DNA from 3 places in the Microbacterium sp. UBA1097 genome. Region 2 is predicted to be linked to each of the others. Evidence: predicted binding sites of a transcription regulator. Region 2 holds the regulator's gene; each other region holds the start of a gene.
The links. Region 2 encodes HrcA, which represses chaperone genes, less so after heat shock. Its sites were predicted from a motif close to TTNGCACTCGNNNNNNNCGAGTGCNAA; they were not measured.

Region 1 (5,839 bases), on a different contig from region 2:
GCCGGACTCAGAAGTCCATGCCACCCGACGGGTCGGCGGGCATGGCCGGAGCCTTCTCGGGCTTGTCGGCGACGACGGCCTCGGTCGTCAGGAACAGGCCCGCGATCGACGCGGCGTTCTGCAGCGCGGAGCGCGTGACCTTCGCCGGGTCGATGATGCCCTGAGCGAAGAGGTCGCCGTACTCGCCAGTAGCGGCGTTCAGGCCGTGACCTGCGGGCAGCTCCGACACCTTGTTCGCGACGACACCCGGCTCGAGACCGGCGTTGAGTGCGATCTGCTTGAGCGGAGCCTCGATGGCGACCTTGACGATGTTCGCGCCGGTTGCCTCGTCACCGCTGAGCTCGAGCGAACCGAGCGCCTTGGTGCCGGCCTGGATGAGCGCGACGCCACCACCGGGGACGATACCCTCCTCGACGGCAGCCTTCGCGTTGCGAACGGCGTCCTCGATACGGTGCTTGCGCTCCTTGAGCTCGACCTCGGTAGCCGCTCCGGCCTTGATGACCGCAACGCCGCCGGCGAGCTTCGCCAGGCGCTCCTGCAGCTTCTCACGGTCGTAGTCGCTGTCGGTGTTGTCGATCTCGCGACGGATCTGGGTCACGCGACCCTCGATGAGCGCGGCGTCGCCGGCACCCTCGACGATCGTGGTCTCGTCCTTGGTGATGATGACCTTGCGCGCACGGCCGAGCAGGTCCAGGGTCGCGTTCTCGAGCTTGAGGCCCACCTCTTCGGTGATGACCTGGCCACCCGTGAGGATCGCGATGTCCTGCAGCTGAGCCTTGCGGCGGTCGCCGAAGCCGGGAGCCTTGACGGCAGCCGACTTGAAGATGCCACGGATCTTGTTGAGCACGAGGGTCGCGAGAGCCTCACCCTCGACATCCTCAGCGATGATCAGGAGCTCCTTGCCGTCCTGGATCACCTTGTCGACGATCGGCAGCAGGTCCTTGATGTTCGAGATCTTCTGGTTGGCGATCAGGATGTAGGGGTCTTCGAAGACCGCTTCCTGACGCTCCGGGTCGGTCACGAAGTAGGGGTTCAGGTAGCCCTTGTCGAAGCGCATACCTTCGGTCAGCTCGAGCTCGGTGCCGAACGTGTTCGACTCCTCGACGGTGACGACGCCTTCCTTGCCCACCTTGTCGATGGCTTCGGCGATCAGGGCGCCGATCTCGGGGTCAGCGGCGGAGATCGACGCGGTAGCGGCGATCTGCTCCTTGGACTCGACTTCCTTCGCACCAGCGAGCAGCTCGTCGGTGACAGCCTTGACGGCCTTCTCGATGCCCTTCTTGAGCGAAATCGGGTCGGCGCCGGCCGCGACGTTGCGCAGGCCCTCGCGCACGAGCGCCTGGGCGAGCACGGTTGCGGTCGTGGTGCCGTCACCGGCGACGTCGTCGGTCTTCTTGGCGACTTCCTTGACGAGTTCCGCGCCGATCTTCTCGTACGGGTCCTCGAGCTCGATCTCCTTGGCGATCGAAACGCCGTCGTTCGTGATCGTGGGGGCTCCCCACTTCTTCTCGAGCACGACGTTGCGGCCGCGGGGGCCGAGCGTCACCTTGACGGCGTCGGCGAGGGTGTTCAGGCCGCGCTCGAGGCCGCGACGGGCCTCCTCGTCGAAAGCGATCATCTTTGCCATGTGTGTCGTCCCTCCCGGACGGGGCTAGGTCTTAGCACTCACCGATCTGGAGTGCTAACCCATTCTGGCACTCGCCCATGGGGAGTGCAAGCCGCGCACGACGAAGACGACGAAGAGACGGATGCCGCAGCATCCGTCTCTTCTGAAACCTGGTCGACGCGGTGGCTAGACCACCCGCACCGACTCCGCCTGCGGGCCCTTCTGGCCCGTCCCGACGGTGAATTCGACCTTCTGTCCCTCTTCGAGAACGCGGAAACCGGTCATGTCGATGTTCGAGTAGTGGACGAACACGTCTTGACCGTCATCGACGGTGATGAAGCCGTATCCCTTCTCGGCGTTGAACCACTTGACGGTGCCTTGGGCCATGGGTACTCCTGATGCTGGTAGGACACCGTCATCGTATGCACCGGAATCGACCCGAAACGGTCGTAGGACGAAGTATTGACACGCGCGTCTTCACCTTGTTACGGCCCGGAAACACGCGGGCCGCGCGGGTCAGGCCGTGGGCTCGGGAGTGGGCGCACCGGCCGCGGTGCGGTCGAGGCCGATGACGATCGTGAGTTGCTTCGTGGCGCCTTCGTCGACCTCGGTTGCGGGGTCGTCGGTCGGTTGATAAATGTCGCTCTGGGCCACTGCCGCGCCGCCGATCACGTTAGCGAGGCCCAACGCCGCGGCGTAGTCAGCATCCGTCGCATAGTAGACCGTCGTCTCGGGGAAGTCGTCGGTCCCGGCCTGCCCCGCCAGGACGGTGTCGGGGACCCACCCGGCGGCGATGAGCTGGTCTTTCAGCTGCGTGGCAAGGCCGGTCTCTGGCGTCGCGTTGAGGATCAGAACCGAGTAGGACGTGTCGACGACGGGGTCCACGGTGACCGTCGGGGTGGGCTCGGGAGTGGGCTCGGGAAACAGCACGATGCGCCCAGAAACCACGAACATCGCGAAGATCCCCACCGCGATCAGGATGACAGTGGCAAGTGCCGCCCAGAAGAAGACGACTCCGCCGCGCATGTGCGGCTGCTCCGCACGGTGTGCACCGACTCGACCGACATCCTCGGGCAGGTCGTCGAATCGATCGCGCGGGAACTCGGAGTTCGGCATCAGACGATCGTACCGATGCCGCCGAGGGAAACTGTGCGCGGGCGGGCGCCAGGCTCGCCACTGGCCGCACCGGATCGATTGCTGCCACGGCCGTGCTCGCGGAGTCGGCGAAGTCGGCCCATCAGCAGCGGATCGTATGCCTGCGCATCGACCGAATCCAGCATCCGAACCAGCAACTGGTAATACCGAGCGGGCGACATGCCGAGCGTCTGGCGGATCTGTTCTTCTTTCGCCCAGCCTCGCAACCGACACGACGACTCGAAGTCGAGAATCGCGCGCTCACGCTCGTTCAGGGGCACGGTGAGAGGTTATCGGCGAGCACCGACATCCGGCGCGCGCCACTCCACCCATCCGCCGAGTGGGTCGACGACGGCGAGCGCCCGCTCGTCCATACCCAGGACGAAGCCGGGCCGGCCCGCGGCATCCGCGCCCCAGCGATCGTGGAGCCCGGGCGGATCGATGGAGATCCAGTGTGTACCGGGGCGTGCGGCGCGAAGTGCGTCTATGTGCTCGAAGACCCGCGTGCGTCCGGCTCTGGCGATGTGGGGAAGCACGCCCGGGGTGGTCACGACCAGCGTGGCGTCGCCAGGTGCTTCGGCGGCGAGCTGCGCGAGCAGGCCGTCGGCGGTGGCATCTCCTGAAATGAGCGTCGGGGGTTCCGCACGCACGACGTCGAGCGCCGCGACGATCCGCTCGCGTCGCCCCTCCTCCCCCGGCCAGACCAGCGAGGTCAGGAAGCGACGGTCGGCCTCGGATGCCGCATCCAGCGGCGCCAGGTCGATACCGGCACGCCACACGACCTCGGGCAGGTGCAGACTCGGCAGACCCCGGGCGCTGCTTCGAAGCACGACAGGTGATTGACCACCGGCCGGGTCGAGGTCTTGTCCACTCTCGTACCGGTATGAGTAGCGATCGGGGTAGAGACACAGGCCGGCGCTCGCGCCGACCTCGAGAAGCGCAATCGGGCCGTCGATGAGGCTCAGCGCGGGCAGCAGAGCTGCGCATCGCAGCGGTTCGTTGGTCTGCAGACCGCGCGCAGCGCACTCCGCCGCCACGCCGTCGATGTTCGCCGCCAGCCACTGCGACCAGGCTGCATACCCGCCTTCGGTCGCGCCCAGCATCCGGGTCACCGCGAACACGAGCGGAGGCTGACGCCGCCCCTCGGGGATACGTGCGAGCAGGCGCTGCGCGTCAGGATCGGCCGCGACGCCCCTGGCCCATTCCTCATATACGTCAGAGCGCCCCGGCGCCTCCTGCGTTGCGAAGCGGCGATAGCGTTCCGCGACACGGCCGGCCTCCGCATCCGGGGATGACACCATGCCCCCATTGTGGAACAGTCCGTCGCCACTTCGTGTTGACTTGTGGTGAGGAGGAGCAATGTCCTATCGCACCGAGAAGTCCGAGTCCGAGTGGCGCGCAGAGCTCAGCGCCGACCAGTACGCGGTTTTGCGCGAAGCGGCAACCGAGCGTCCCTGGACCGGTGAACTGCTCGACGAGAGTCGAGCCGGTCTGTACGCCTGCGCTGCGTGCGGCAACGAGCTGTTCAAGAGCGGCACGAAGTTCGACTCGCACTGCGGGTGGCCGAGCTTCTACGAGTCGGTTCGCCCCGAGGCTGTCGAACTCATCGAGGACCGCAGCCACGGCATGGTGCGCACCGAGGTGCGGTGCGCCCAGTGCGGATCCCACCTCGGCCACGTGTTCCCCGATGGATTCGGCACGCCCACCGGCGACCGGTACTGCATGAACTCGATCGCCCTGACCTTCACGCCCGAAGAGTCCTGAGCGTCCGTCACCTCACGCGCGCGCTCCGGGCCGCGTGTGAGGCCACGGCACAACCACGATGGCGACCGACGCTACGGCGATGAGAGCCACCAGCACCTCGTGCCCAAGGCCGGGGCTTGCGGGCGCCGGCCAAAACGCGTCAAGAACAAGAGCAGTCGCCAGCTGGCCGACCACCGAGCCAAGCACGAGCAACAGCACGCCCGTGCGGCGGACGAGAGCTGCCGACAGCAGGATGTACCCGACCCCCAGCGCGCCGCCCGCATAGGGCCACGGATCGCTCGGCCACCGCTCCGGCAACCCCACGATCGCCACGTGGACAGCGGCGATCAGCACGAGCGCGATCGTTCCGCCAAGAAAGTTGACGGCGGTCGCAGCTATCGCTGAGCCGGTCGCGCCGCGAAGCCGACCGTTCGTGGCCTGCTGCCAGGCAACGCCGCCCCCGGCGAGGAGCGGCAGGAGCAGCATCCACCAGGGCACCCCAGTGAGGTTCCCCCCGGTCACCGAGATCCCGACGGCGAGCAGGGCGACAGCGCCGCCGATAACCCGCCGGATCGTGACCGGGACCACGCCGGACGGCCCGTAACCGACCCGGTCGATCACGATGCCGAAGACGATCTGGCCGGCGACGAATCCGACCGTGAACAGCGACACCCCGATGATGCCGGCCGTGATGCTCTGGCTGGATACCGTGAAGGCTCCCGCGAGGCCGCCCGCCAGCATCCACCACCGGATGCCGCCAGCGCTGATGCCGTCCCGTAACGCGCGGATTCCTCGACGGCCCGCGGGCGTCAACGCCGCGATGACGGTGATGAGCACGAGGCCGGAACCGAACGAGAACGCCGCGGCGAGAGTGCTGTCGTCGATGCGGTGACCGAGTTGGCCGTTAGCTCGCACCTGAAGGGCGGTGAGGGCACCGACGAGGGCAGTACCGAGAAGCCCGAGGGCCGTCGCTGCTCTGCCGGACGTCACCGGTTCATTCTGCCGGACGGGGCGCGTGTGGAGCCGACGACGGGACGTGAACCCGTAACCGCCCGATGACAACGTCGGTGTCGGCATCCGATTGCCCTACTGGAGCCGACGACGGGACTTGAACCCGTAACCGCCCGATGACAACGTCCGGTCGGCATCCGATTGCCCTACTGGAGCCGACGACGGGACTTGAACCCGTAACCGCCCGATTACAAGTCGGGTGCGCTACCAATTGCGCCACGTCGGCAGAGCGCCCAGTCTATCGGGGCGCCGAGGTGCTCCCCGTCTCAGGGAGTGGGCGTCGGTGTCGGCGACGACGTCTGATAGTAAGCGTCGGAGTCGATCGTCAACACGAACTGGGCAAAC
Region 2 (5,839 bases):
GACGATCCTGCCGACGAGCGAGTGGCGCACGACGTCGTCGCTCGTGAGATACGCGAAGTGGATGTCGTCGATCGTGCTCAGCACCTTCGTGACCAGGCGCAGACCCGATGCCCCCTGCGGGAGGTCGATCTGAGTGATGTCTCCTGTCACGACCATCTTCGTGTTGAAACCCAGGCGAGTCAGGAACATCTTCATTTGTTCCGGTGTGGTGTTCTGGGCCTCGTCGAGCACGACGAACGAGTCGTTCAGTGTGCGCCCGCGCATGTAGGCGAGTGGCGCGACCTCGATTGTTCCTGTCGCCATGAGCTTGGGAACGATCTCCGGGTCCATCATTTCGTTCAGCGCGTCGTACAGGGGACGCAGGTACGGGTCGATCTTGTCCGTCAGCGTTCCCGGCAGAAAGCCGAGGCGCTCCCCCGCCTCGACGGCGGGCCGGGTCAGGATGATGCGGCTGACCTCTTTACGCTGCAGCGCCTGCACCGCCTTGGCCATCGCCAGATAGGTCTTGCCGGTACCCGCCGGTCCGATGCCAAACGTGATCGTGGTGTTCTCGATCGCATCCACGTACGACTTCTGCCCGAGTGTCTTCGGACGAATCACCCGACCGCGGCTGGAGAGAATCGCTTCGCCCAGGACCTCGGACGGACGTGGGTTGCCATCGCTTCGCAGGATACGGTTCGAGCTGGATACGTCAGCTGGCGCGAGATCGTGACCGGTGCGCGTCATCGTCAGGAGTTCCTCGACGAGCTCTCGGGCCGCGGCCACAGCTGCGGCGCTTCCCGCGAGAGTGATCTCGTTCCCGCGCACGTGCACGTCGACATCCGGGTGCTCCCGCTCGACCACGCGCAGCAGCCTGTCTTGGGGCCCGAGAAGCTGGACCATGGCTACACCGTCGGCGAACAACCGCTCCGTGACGCGATCTCCGGATTCCGCACTGTTGTCCGAATCAGCCACCGAGACTGCCTTCTGCAAGGTCGCCGCCGAGCACGTGGGCATGCACGTGGAAGACCGTCTGCCCCGCGCCGGGACCGGTGTTGAAGACCAGTCGGAAATCGCCGCTGCCATGCTCTGCGGCGACATCCCCCGCCACCGCCACCATCTCGGCGAGCAACGCAGGATCACCCGCCGCAAGCTCGGTGACATCGCGGTATTCGGCGGTCTTCGGAATGACCAAGAGGTGCAGCGGCGCCTGCGGAGCGATATCCCGGATGACGAACACGTTCTCGGTCTCGCTGAGGATCTCTGCGGGAATCTCGCCACGCAGGATGCGGGTGAAGACGGAGGGTTCGCTCATGCGCTCAGTCTACCGACGGCCTCTCCGGCGGGCCCAGCTACCACTTGCACGATCACCACCGGCCGAGCGTGCTGCTGAGCACAGCGATTGCCGCGGGTCCCGCTGTGGAAGTACGCAATACATGCTCGCCCAGGCGCACGAGCGTCGCGCCCGCAGCTTCGAGGGACGTCAGCTCGCCTGCGTCGATCCCGCCCTCGGGCCCGACGACGATAGCGATATCGCGGCAGTCGGTCGGGTCAGGCATCCATTCGCTGAGACGCAGCGCCGCTGTCGGCTCCAACACGAGCATCCGGGTCGCCGCGGCCCGCTCGCACAACTGTGCAGTCGTCAGCGGGCCGCCGACTTCTGGAAGCCACGCACGGTGCGCCTGCTTGCCTGCTTCCCGCGCGATCTGACGCCAGCGCGTGACACCCTTCTCACGCTTGGCCGCGTCCCACCGCGAAACGCTGCGGGCAGCTTGCCACGGCGTGATGACATCCACGCCGAGTTCGGTCGACGCTTGGACCGCGAGTTCGTCGCGGTCGCCTTTCGCAAGAGCCTGCACGAGCTCGATCCGCACGGATGGACGCGGTACCTCCTCCCGGTTCGTGACGCGAACCAGGACCTCGCGGGCTGCGACGAGCTCGCAGGCGCCTTCGAGCCACACTCCGGCTCCGTCACCGAGCGTGACCGTTTCTCCGACGCGGACCCGACGCACCGTGGCGGCGTGGTGCGCCTCAGCGCCGGTGAGGGTCACGGTCTGGCCGGTATCGGCATCCAGCGGTTCGTCGACGACGAAGTGAAGCGGCACGATCAGCCGTTCCGGAACCGATCGCGCAGCTTCGAGAACAGACCCTGATGGAACTCCGCCAGGTGAGGCGCGGGAGCCTTCGTGCGCTTGGCGAACTCCTCGATGAGGCCCCGTTCCTTGGCGTCGAGCTTCGTGGGCGTGACCACGTGCACGCCAACGCGCAAGTCACCACGCTGATTGCCGCGCAACGGTGTGATGCCTCGACCCTTGATGGTCAGCACATCGCCCGACTGGACTCCTGGACGCACCTCGAGGTCCACCGGCCCATCGAGGCCCTCGATCGTCGTAGCCGCGCCGAGAACGGCATCCGGCATCGACACTTCGAGCGTTGCGAGCAGGTCGTCACCTTCGCGGCTGAATACCGGATGCGTCGCGACGGAGACCTCGATGTACAGGTCGCCCCGCGTCCCACCGCCAGGGCCGACTTCGCCCGATCCGGGAAGCTGAAGCCGCAGGCCCGTGTCAACACCGGCCGGGATATCGATCGACACGGTGCGACGAGCGCGAACGCGGCCCTGCCCCTGGCACGTCGCGCACGGGTACGGGATGGTCGTGCCGTACCCCTGGCACGTGCCGCACGGTTGGGAGGTGACGACGTTGCCAAGGAGGCTTCGAACCGTGCGCTGGATGTGACCCGTGCCGTGGCAGATATCGCAGCGAACCGGTGTCGTCCCAGGCTGCGTGCACGAGCCGTTGCAGGTCTCGCACATGACAGCGGTGTCGACGTCGATGTCGCGATGCACACCGAACACCACATCCTTGAGGTCGAGGTCGACGCGAACCAGCGCATCTTGCCCGCGCTCCTTCCGCGACCGCGGGCGCCCGCCGCGGGCCGCGCCACCGCCGCCGAAGAAGCTCTCGAAGATGTCGCTGAAACCGCCGAAGTCGCCGGCACCGCCGAAACCGCCGTTCTGGCCGCCGCCCATGTCGTAGCGCTGCCGCTGCTGCGGGTCGCTGAGGACGTCGTAGGCGTGCGTCACGAGCTTGAACCGCTCAGCAGCCTCTTCCCCCGGGTTCACGTCGGGGTGAAGCTCCCGCGCCAGGCGTCGATAGGCCTTCTTGATCTCTTCGGGCGACGCGTCTCGCGACACGCCAAGGACCTCGTAGTGGTCAGCCACGGTCACCTTTCTGCATCCCGCGTGTGGTCGCGGGCAGTTCGTACGGGCTCATCGGCCCTTCTCGTCCTCAGCCAGCAGTCCGGTGAGGTAGCGCGCTACCGCCCGCACCGCCGCAAGGTTGCTGGGATAGTCCATTCGGGTCGGACCCATCAGGCCAACACGGGCTCTGGCGCCCGTCGCATCGTAGTCACTCGCGATGACAGATGCCTCAGACAGCCCGAATGCCTCATTCTCGCGTCCGATGCTGGCCGCCAGCCCGTTGTCGTCGGCGACCATTTCGCCCATCAGGCGAAGGATGGTCACCTGCTCTTCGATCGCCTCCAGGAGCGGGTAGATGCTTCCCCGGAAGTCGCTCTCGCGCCGGGCGAGATTTGCTGCGCCGGCCATGACGAGCCGATCCTGTCGAAACTCGTCGAGCTCCTCCTGGACGACCCGAAGAATCTCGGTCACCGCCGACTGGTGGGCGGTTCGCGCGTCGCTGTCGGCTTGCTCCTCGACGCGCTTCGCGCCCTGACGCACGCTTCGCCCAACGAGCAGTGTCGACACCTCGGCGCGCACGCGTGCGAGATCCGTCTCGTCGAGGGCCACGGTCAGAAGCGCAAGTCGCTGCGACACGCGTCCGGTGTCAGTCACGACGATGACGAGCACCCGGGAAGGCTCGAGCGCAACGAGCTCGACGTGCGTGATGGTCGCCTTGGAAAACGAGGGATACTGCACGATCGCCACCTGACCGGTGAGCTGCGTGAGTGCCCGCACGGTTCGCGCCAGCGCATCATCGAGGTCACCGGGCCCCTGCAGGAAGCTCGCGATTGCGGCGCGCTGGGCGGGCGAAAGAGGCCGGATTTCGGCGAGGTGGTCGACGAAGACGCGGTACCCCTTGTCGGTCGGGACGCGGCCCGAGGAGGTGTGGGGCGCCGCGATGAGTTCTTCGTCTTCGAGAAGCGCCATGTCGTTGCGGATGGTGGCTGCTGATACGCCGAACGCGTGGCGCTCGACGATGGCCTTGCTTCCGACGGGCTCGCGGGTATCGACGTAGTCCTGCACGATCGCCCGGAGCACCTGAAGCCCACGCTCGCTGACCATGTCGCCTCCTTCCGCATCCGGCGTCGGCCGTCTGAGCGGCTCGACGTGGCACTGGCACTCACATCCTCAGAGTGCCAATTCTAGCGGATGCCTCTCCCCCGCGCCCCAGATCACGACGTCAGTGCGCGCACGACAGCGTCGGCCAGCAATCGTCCGGCGCGTGTGAGTACGAGGTTCCCGCGAACCGCCCCGCGGCCGTCCACGAGTCCGTCCGCGACGAGACCGGCGACGGCTTGTCGGCTTTCCGGTGCCAGCTCCGACACGGGCAGGCCCTCGACCGTACGCACCCGCAGCATCACCCGCTCAAGCAGTCGTGCATCCTCGTCGGGGATCTCCGAACCGGCCCCCGGCGAGTCACCGGCAGCCAGCCGCTGCGCGTAGGCGGCAGGATGCCGGACGTTCCAGAATCGAACCCCTCCGACATGGCTGTGAGCACCGGGACCGAACCCCCACCAGTCGTGTCCGCGCCAGTAGGCGAGGTTGTGCCGCGAGCGATCGGCGGGAGTCTTCGCCCAGTTGGATACCTCGTACCAGCCGTAGCCGGCTTCCTCGAACGCGGTGTCGGCGTGCTCGTACATGGCGGCCTGCAGGTCGTCGTCGGGTGTGCTGAGTTCTCCGCGTCGGATGCGGCGCTCCAGAGCGGTGCCCTCCTCGACGATCAGCGCGTAGGCCGAGATGTGGTCGGTCTCCAACGCGAGCGCGGCCTCGATGCTGCGTCGCCAGTGATCGAGCGTCTCTTCCGGGGCGCCGTAGATGAGGTCGACGCTCACTGACAGTCCGCTCTGCCGTGCCGCGCTCACCGCCGTTGCGACGTTCTCGGGCCGGTGCGTGCGATCGAGCGTGCGAAGAACCTCCGGCACGGCCGACTGCATTCCGATGGACAACCTCGTGACTCCCGCACTGGCCAGTTCCTCCGTGACCTCGGGAGTCACGGTGTCGGGGTTTGCTTCGACGGTGACCTCGGCATCCGGCTCGAGCCCGAACCGATCCCGCAGGGTTGACAGGATGACCGCCAGATCTCGGGCGGGAAGCAGGGTCGGCGTTCCGCCCCCGAAGAAGACCGTGTTCAGCGGGCGCGGATGCGCGGAGAGCACACCCGAGGCAAGGTCGATCTCGCGAAGGAGCGTCCCTGCGTAGTCCTCGCGGCGCGCGCCACGCAACTCCTCGCCCGTATAGGTGTTGAAGTCGCAGTACCCGCAGCGAACGCGACAGAACGGGATGTGGACGTAGGCCGACAGCGGCGTGGCGGGGTCGATGACCGCACCGGGGAGCGATCCGTCGCGCGGAACGGGATCGCCGAGGGGAAGCGCTGCGCCCATCAGGGAGCGAACAAGGGCGATACCGCCGTCAGGTAGGCCCGGAAGAGCCGTCGCCGCCGCCCGCGAACGAAGCGCGGTACGAGCCGGTAGAGCGCCGAGACGGGGCGATCGAATGCGCGCACGGTGAACCAGACCTCGTCGTTGTCGCGCCACTCGATCAGGAACAGCTCCTCGCCGCTGACGACAGAGCCACCAACGGTGCCGAGCGCGAAAGCCGTGCGCCGGGGTTCTTCGA
Region 3 (5,839 bases), on a different contig from region 2:
TTCATCTGCGAGTCCCGCCCTGCCGTTGCGGCGCGGCTCCAAGGTCTTCTCGCAGGAGATCTCCACCGAAGCTCTCAAGCGTGCAGGCCTTGTCGCTGTCGCTGAGTCGGCGAACGCTGACGCGATCGTCGTGAAACTCGAGGCGCCGTTTGATCCGCGGGACGAGTATGCGCTCGAGGCAAGTTTTCACGCGGGATCGCTCGAGTTCGCCCCCGAGGTCGGTCAGCGACTGCATGCGCTCAGTGAGCACGCGCCCGTCATCCTCGCTGTCCGGCTCGATCGCCCGGCGATTCTCGAACCGCTTCTGCCGCAGTGCGCGGCGGTCATCGCAGAGTTCGGAGCGTCTGAAGAGGCGCTGCTTGACGTTCTTACCGGTCGCACGCGAGCCGAGGGCAAGCTTCCGTTCGCTATCCCGCGGACCACGCAGGCGGTGCGCACCTCGCGCGTGGATGTTCCGGGGGACTACGCGAGTCCGCTCTTTCCGGCGGGCCAGCCCAGTGCCCCTATTCAGCGACGCGCGCCGCGCAGAACGTACGCCCAAGGGCGGGAGAGCCAGGAGATCATCCTGGAAACGGCGCTCGAGATCATCGAGAAGAAGGGGTACGGCGCAACATCCCTCCGGGACATCGCGGATGCCGTCGGGATGACCCAGGCCGGCCTCCTGCACCACTTCGGGACCAAAGAGAACCTGCTGGTGGAGGTCCTCCGGCAGCGCGATGTCGTCAATTGGCGAATTCTTGCCGCCGAGAACGGTGACGATCCGATGACCCTTCGTGTCGCGCGACACAACGAGACGGTGCCCGCGCTGGTCCATCTCTACGTGAATCTCGAGGCCGCTGCGGCCGATCCCGCCCACCCCGCACACGAGTTCTTCCTGCGTCGCGAGAGCGAGGTTCTCGCGAGCATGCGCCGCGACATCGAGGCAAGGCAGCAGGCGGGTACGTTCCCGGCGGACGTCGATTCCGCCATGGTCGCGCGTGTTTTTCTGGCGGTCTCGGACGGCCTCCAGGCGGAGTGGGGGGTCAATCCCGAGGTCGACCTTTCCGGGACGATCGAGTGGCTCTGGCGCCAGTTCGCGCAGCGAGCTGAGGGCTGACCCGGCTCGCACCGCTCGGTAGGGTTGTCTCACTCTCACCGGGAAGAGCGAGGAAGCGGATGCCTGGTCCGATGCCCCTGGACGGCGTCGTCGTCGCCGACTTCAGCCGCGTGCTCGCGGGGCCGCTCGCGGCATCCACACTCGCCGACCTGGGAGCTGACGTCATCAAGGTCGAGCGCGCCGGTGCCGGCGACGACACCCGGCAGTGGGGTCCGCCGTGGACCGAGAACTCCTCGTCGTACTTCGAGTCGGCCAATCGGGGGAAGAGGTCAATCGCGCTGGACTTTGGTGATCCTGCCGATCTCGAGGTTGCACACCGGCTCGTCGAGCGCGCTGACGTGATCGTCGAGAACTTCCTTCCCGGCAGCCTCGACCGGTTCGGGCTCGATTACGAGAGTGTGCGTGCGCTCAACCCCGCCGTCGTCTATGCCTCGATCACGGGGTTCGGAAGCGATGCCGGCGCCGGCGCGGTCGGCTATGACTTCCTCGTTCAAGCTGTGGGCGGGCTCATGGACATCACCGGGCCGCCTGGCTCGCCGTCCAAAGTCGGCGTCGCGATCGTCGACGTCCTCGTCGCGAAGGATGCCACGGTCGCCATCCTCGCCGCCCTTCATGAGCGCGTCCGGAGCGGGCTCGGACAACACGTCGAGGTCGCTCTTCTCTCGAGCCTGCTCGCGGCGCTGGTGAACCAGGCCTCGGGGTTCCTCGCGACGGGCCACTCTCCGCGCTCGCTCGGTAATCGGCATCCGTCGATCGCGCCCTACGAAGCTCTCGACACCGGCGACGGCGTTCTCGCGCTCGCCGTAGGAAACGACCGGCAGTTCGCGCGGCTGTGCGAGGTTGTGGGAGCCCCCGACCTGGCGACCGATCCGCGCTTCGTCACCAACGCGCAGCGCGTTGCCCACCGGGATGAACTGGCGGCAGCACTCGAGGCGCGCCTGCAAGCCGACGCCGCGGCATCGTGGACGACGCGGCTGATGGATGCCGGGGTGCCGGCCGGCACGATCGGCAGCGTCGCCGACGGCTTCGCTCTGGCAGAGCGGCTCGGCCTTGAGCCTCGGGTGCCGGTCGAAGGCGGTACCGACCAGATTCGATCTCCGTTGCGGTTCACGCGGACACCGATCTGCGGGTACGAACGCCCGCCGCGGCTCGATGAGCACGGTGACGAGATCCGCCGGTGGCTTGCCGGCCCCGATCCGACCGGTCGCGCGAGTGACCTTCCCGAAGGAGACGCCCGTGGCACCCGTGGATGACGTCATCGACATCGCCGACATCGACGCGCTGCTCAGCGACGACGAGCGCGCCACGCGTGATGCGGTCCGCGCCTTCGTCGAGCGGCGCGTGATTCCGCACGTCGGTGACTGGTTCGAGCGGGGCGAGACCGATGATCTGCGGGGCCTCGCGAAAGACCTCGGTCAGCTCGGGGTGCTCGGCATGCACCTCGAGGGATACGGGTGCGCGGCTATGTCGGCCACCGAGTACGGCCTGGCATGCCTCGAGCTCGAGGCTGCGGACTCTGGCATCCGTTCGCTCGTCTCGGTGCAGGGGTCGCTCGCGATGTACGCGATCTGGCGTTGGGGGAGTGAGGAACAGAAGCAGCGGTGGCTTCCGGGTATGGCGGCCGGTGACCTGATCGGGTGCTTCGGTCTCACTGAACCGGATGCCGGCTCAGACCCCGCGAGCATGCGAACCCGAGCCGTCCGCGACGGCGATGATTGGGTGCTCGAGGGTCGCAAGATGTGGATCACAAATGGGTCGGTCGCGGATGTCGCTGTCGTTTGGGCGCAGACCGAGGGTGGCATCCGGGGGTTTCTGGTTCCGACTGACTCCGCGGGGTTCTCAGCGCCGCAGATCCAGCACAAGCTGTCGCTGCGCGCATCCGTGACTTCCGAACTGGTGCTGGATGCGGTGCGCCTGCCCGCGGATGCCGTGCTCCCGGAGGTCCAGGGACTTCGGGGTCCGCTCAGCTGTCTGAACGAGGCGCGATACGGTATCGCCTGGGGCGCGCTGGGTGCAGCGCGATCGGCACTGACCGCCGCCCTGACCTACGCCGCGGAACGGACGCAGTTCGGCAAGCCGATCGCGGCGTTCCAGCTCACGCAGCAGAAGCTCGTCGACAGCGTGGTCGAGTACGAAAAGGGGCTGCTGCTCGCGCTTCACCTTGGTCGCCGCAAGGATGCCGGCGAGCTCACACCGCAGCAGGTGAGCCTGGGCAAGCTCAACAATGTACGGGAGGCGCTGGAGATCTGCCGCACCGCCCGCACGATCCTCGGCGCAAACGGAATCTCCCTCGAGTACCCCGTCATCCGTCACGCCGCGAACCTCGAATCAGTGCTGACATATGAGGGCACCGTCGAGATGCACACCCTCGTGCTCGGGCAGGCGATCACGGGCATTCCCGCGTTCCGCTGAGCCGTCATACCGGGCGGGGAGCGCGGCCGCTCGGGAGCCCGTGGCGCGGGCTCGATCCGCCCTGCGCGAACGGGGGCGAAATCGGCATCCGAAGCTGGCACTCGACAGGCTAGAGTGCTAATCTGAGATCAGTTGAGTCGAGGTGACTCAACTTCTAGAACTCGGTCGGATGCCGCATCCGGCCCCGCTCATGAAGGAGACGAGATGGCAAACTATGACCCGCTCCGCGAGATGGAGCGATTCGCGAACGCACTCTTCGACGGCAACCGGCGCGGACCGCGCCAGATGCCGATGGACCTCTACCGTGACGGCGACCACTACGTCCTCTCGGCCGACCTTCCGGGCATCGACCCGGGCTCGGTCGACGTGGATGTCGACGGTCAGCTGCTGACGATCCGCGCCGAGCGCACACTGACGTCGCAGGAAGGCGTCAAGTGGATCACGCGCGAGCGTGAGGCCGGCAGCTTCCTGCGTCAGCTGAGCCTCGGTCAGGGGATCGACACCGAAGGCATCGCCGCCAGCTACGCGCACGGCGTGCTGACGGTCACGATTCCGGTGAGCCCCAAGGCCAAGCCGCGCAAGATTGACATCGCGACCGACGCGCCCTCGACGATCACGGTCGACGAGTCCCACAGTGAGATCCAGGAGGCCGGCGCCAGCGCCTGACCTGCTCTCCAGAAGCCCCCGGCCCGAGAACGGACCGGGGGCTTCTGCGTGCTCGCTCGGGCGCGAGGATGAATAGTCCCGCATCTAGGCTGGAGCGCGTGTCGACGACGACTCGTTTCCCCAAACAAGACTCTCGCAGTGAGATCACGGCTCCGGTCGAGCTCACCCTTCCCGACGGTCGCCTGAACCCCGCGGCTCTCGGCTGGGCGCGCTCCCCACTGATCCGGACCGGCGGGATTGGGCCGCGCCGGTTCTGGGGGCGCAATAAGCGCTGGGAGTACTGGAACATCATGACGCCGCGATACATCGTGGGTCTCACCGTGTCAGCCATCGACTACGCCGCGGTGCACGAGGTGTGGATCTTCAATCGCGACACCCGCGAGGCTGTCCATCGCGCGGCCACCGTGCTTCCCGCTCGCGGGGTCAGCCTGCCGCCAACGCTGGGTCAGGGTCACGCTTCTGCCCGGGCCAAGGATCTTCGGATCGAGGTCACGGAGGAGCCAGACGGCGTTCGGATGCGAGTCGAGGTCCCACGCGCATCCGTCGATGTTCTCGCCGAGAAGCCTGCGGGGCACGAAAGTCTGGCCGTCGTCGTGCCCTGGACTAAGCGGCGCTTCCAATACACGGTCAAGGATGTCGCGCGTCCCGCACGTGGCACGGTGACGGTCGACGGCACGGTGTACGACCTGCCGGCTGGCGAGTCGTGGGCGGTGCTGGACCACGGTCGCGGGCGATGGCCGTACGACATCACCTGGAACTGGGGCGCGGGATCGGGCCGCTACCAGGGCAGCGTGATCGGGATCCAGGTCGGCGGAAAGTGGACCGACGGCACCGGCGCCACCGAGAACGCGTTTTTCATTGATGGACGGATGCACAAGATTCACGAGGACCTGACCTGGGAGTACGACCAGGCAGACTTCCTGCGTCCGTGGTCAGTGCGCGGCGGCGGTCTTGACGCCCGATTCGTCCCGTTCTATGACCGTGTCGCGCGAACGAACCTCGGCATCATTGCGGCGGCGACGGATCAGTGCTTCGGCGTGTGGTCAGGGGCTTTCACGACGGCTGGCGGCGAAGTCATCCCGTTCGACGGTGTCGAGGGGTGGGCAGAACACGTCCACAACCGTTGGTAGCGGATCACGCCCGGGATCGCCTGCCGCGCCGTTTGCAGGATGAACTGGCGCCGAGGTCTAGAAGAGAGTCGAGACTCCGGGTCTCGTCCTGCGTTCGGCCCGGATGCAGGCTTCAGCAGTCTGACGCGCGGGGGCCGCGGAGCTTCGAGGTGAGCGTGCGGAGCTGTTCGAGTTCGGTGTCGCTCAGGGTTGACATCCGTTCGGCGATGGACCTGCCGTGAGCTGAGGCGACCTTGCGAAAGAGACCGGCACCCCGATCGGTCGCGGTGACCACCGCGCCGCGGCCGTCGTCCGGATCCGAGCACTTGGTCAGCAACCCCGAGGCGACCATCCTGTCGACCAGGCGCGAGACACTCGGCTGGCTGATCAGCATGTTGGATGTCACATCGCGCAGGCGCGCCGACATCCCCGGCGCGCGGGTGACGGTGAGCAGGACGTCGTACTCGCCCTGCGTCAGTTCGCCGACGATGAAGTCGCCACTGATCTCGGCGAGCACTTCGTGTTGCGCGCGGAACAGACTCTCCCAGGCGTCGAT

Region 1: a site for HrcA is predicted at 1,659-1,685, ahead of groL (chaperonin GroEL). Genes of this name have one in related genera too.
Region 3: a site for HrcA is predicted at 3,603-3,629, ahead of B4F19_RS11235 (Hsp20/alpha crystallin family protein). Genes of this name have one in related genera too.

The regions. Positions count from the first base shown of each region.
Region 1 is NZ_DCBW01000017.1:16,064-21,902, reverse strand. It holds gene groL (chaperonin GroEL) at 8-1,627, opposite strand; gene B4F19_RS05145 (cold-shock protein) at 1,793-1,993, opposite strand; gene B4F19_RS05140 (LytR C-terminal domain-containing protein) at 2,123-2,722, opposite strand; gene B4F19_RS05135 (DUF3263 domain-containing protein) at 2,722-3,021, opposite strand; gene B4F19_RS05130 (DUF2332 domain-containing protein) at 3,031-4,041, opposite strand; gene msrB (peptide-methionine (R)-S-oxide reductase MsrB) at 4,100-4,504, shown strand; gene B4F19_RS05120 (DMT family transporter) at 4,517-5,473, opposite strand; tRNA gene B4F19_RS05115 (tRNA-Thr) at 5,645-5,720, opposite strand; gene B4F19_RS05110 (DsbA family protein) at 5,761-5,839, opposite strand, start outside.
Region 2 is NZ_DCBW01000051.1:22,268-28,106, forward strand. It holds gene B4F19_RS12695 (PhoH family protein) at 1-882, opposite strand, end outside; gene B4F19_RS12700 (HIT domain-containing protein) at 947-1,294, opposite strand; gene B4F19_RS12705 (16S rRNA (uracil(1498)-N(3))-methyltransferase) at 1,347-2,084, opposite strand; gene dnaJ (molecular chaperone DnaJ) at 2,087-3,202, opposite strand; gene hrcA (heat-inducible transcriptional repressor HrcA) at 3,251-4,285, opposite strand; gene hemW (radical SAM family heme chaperone HemW) at 4,396-5,604, opposite strand; gene B4F19_RS12725 (DUF1990 family protein) at 5,604-5,839, opposite strand, start outside.
Region 3 is NZ_DCBW01000046.1:84,540-90,378, forward strand. It holds gene B4F19_RS11215 (glycoside hydrolase family 3 N-terminal domain-containing protein) at 1-1,096, shown strand, start outside; gene B4F19_RS11225 (CaiB/BaiF CoA transferase family protein) at 1,156-2,349, shown strand; gene B4F19_RS11230 (acyl-CoA dehydrogenase family protein) at 2,333-3,508, shown strand; gene B4F19_RS11235 (Hsp20/alpha crystallin family protein) at 3,713-4,174, shown strand; gene B4F19_RS11240 (DUF2804 domain-containing protein) at 4,273-5,304, shown strand; gene B4F19_RS11245 (MarR family winged helix-turn-helix transcriptional regulator) at 5,417-5,839, opposite strand, start outside.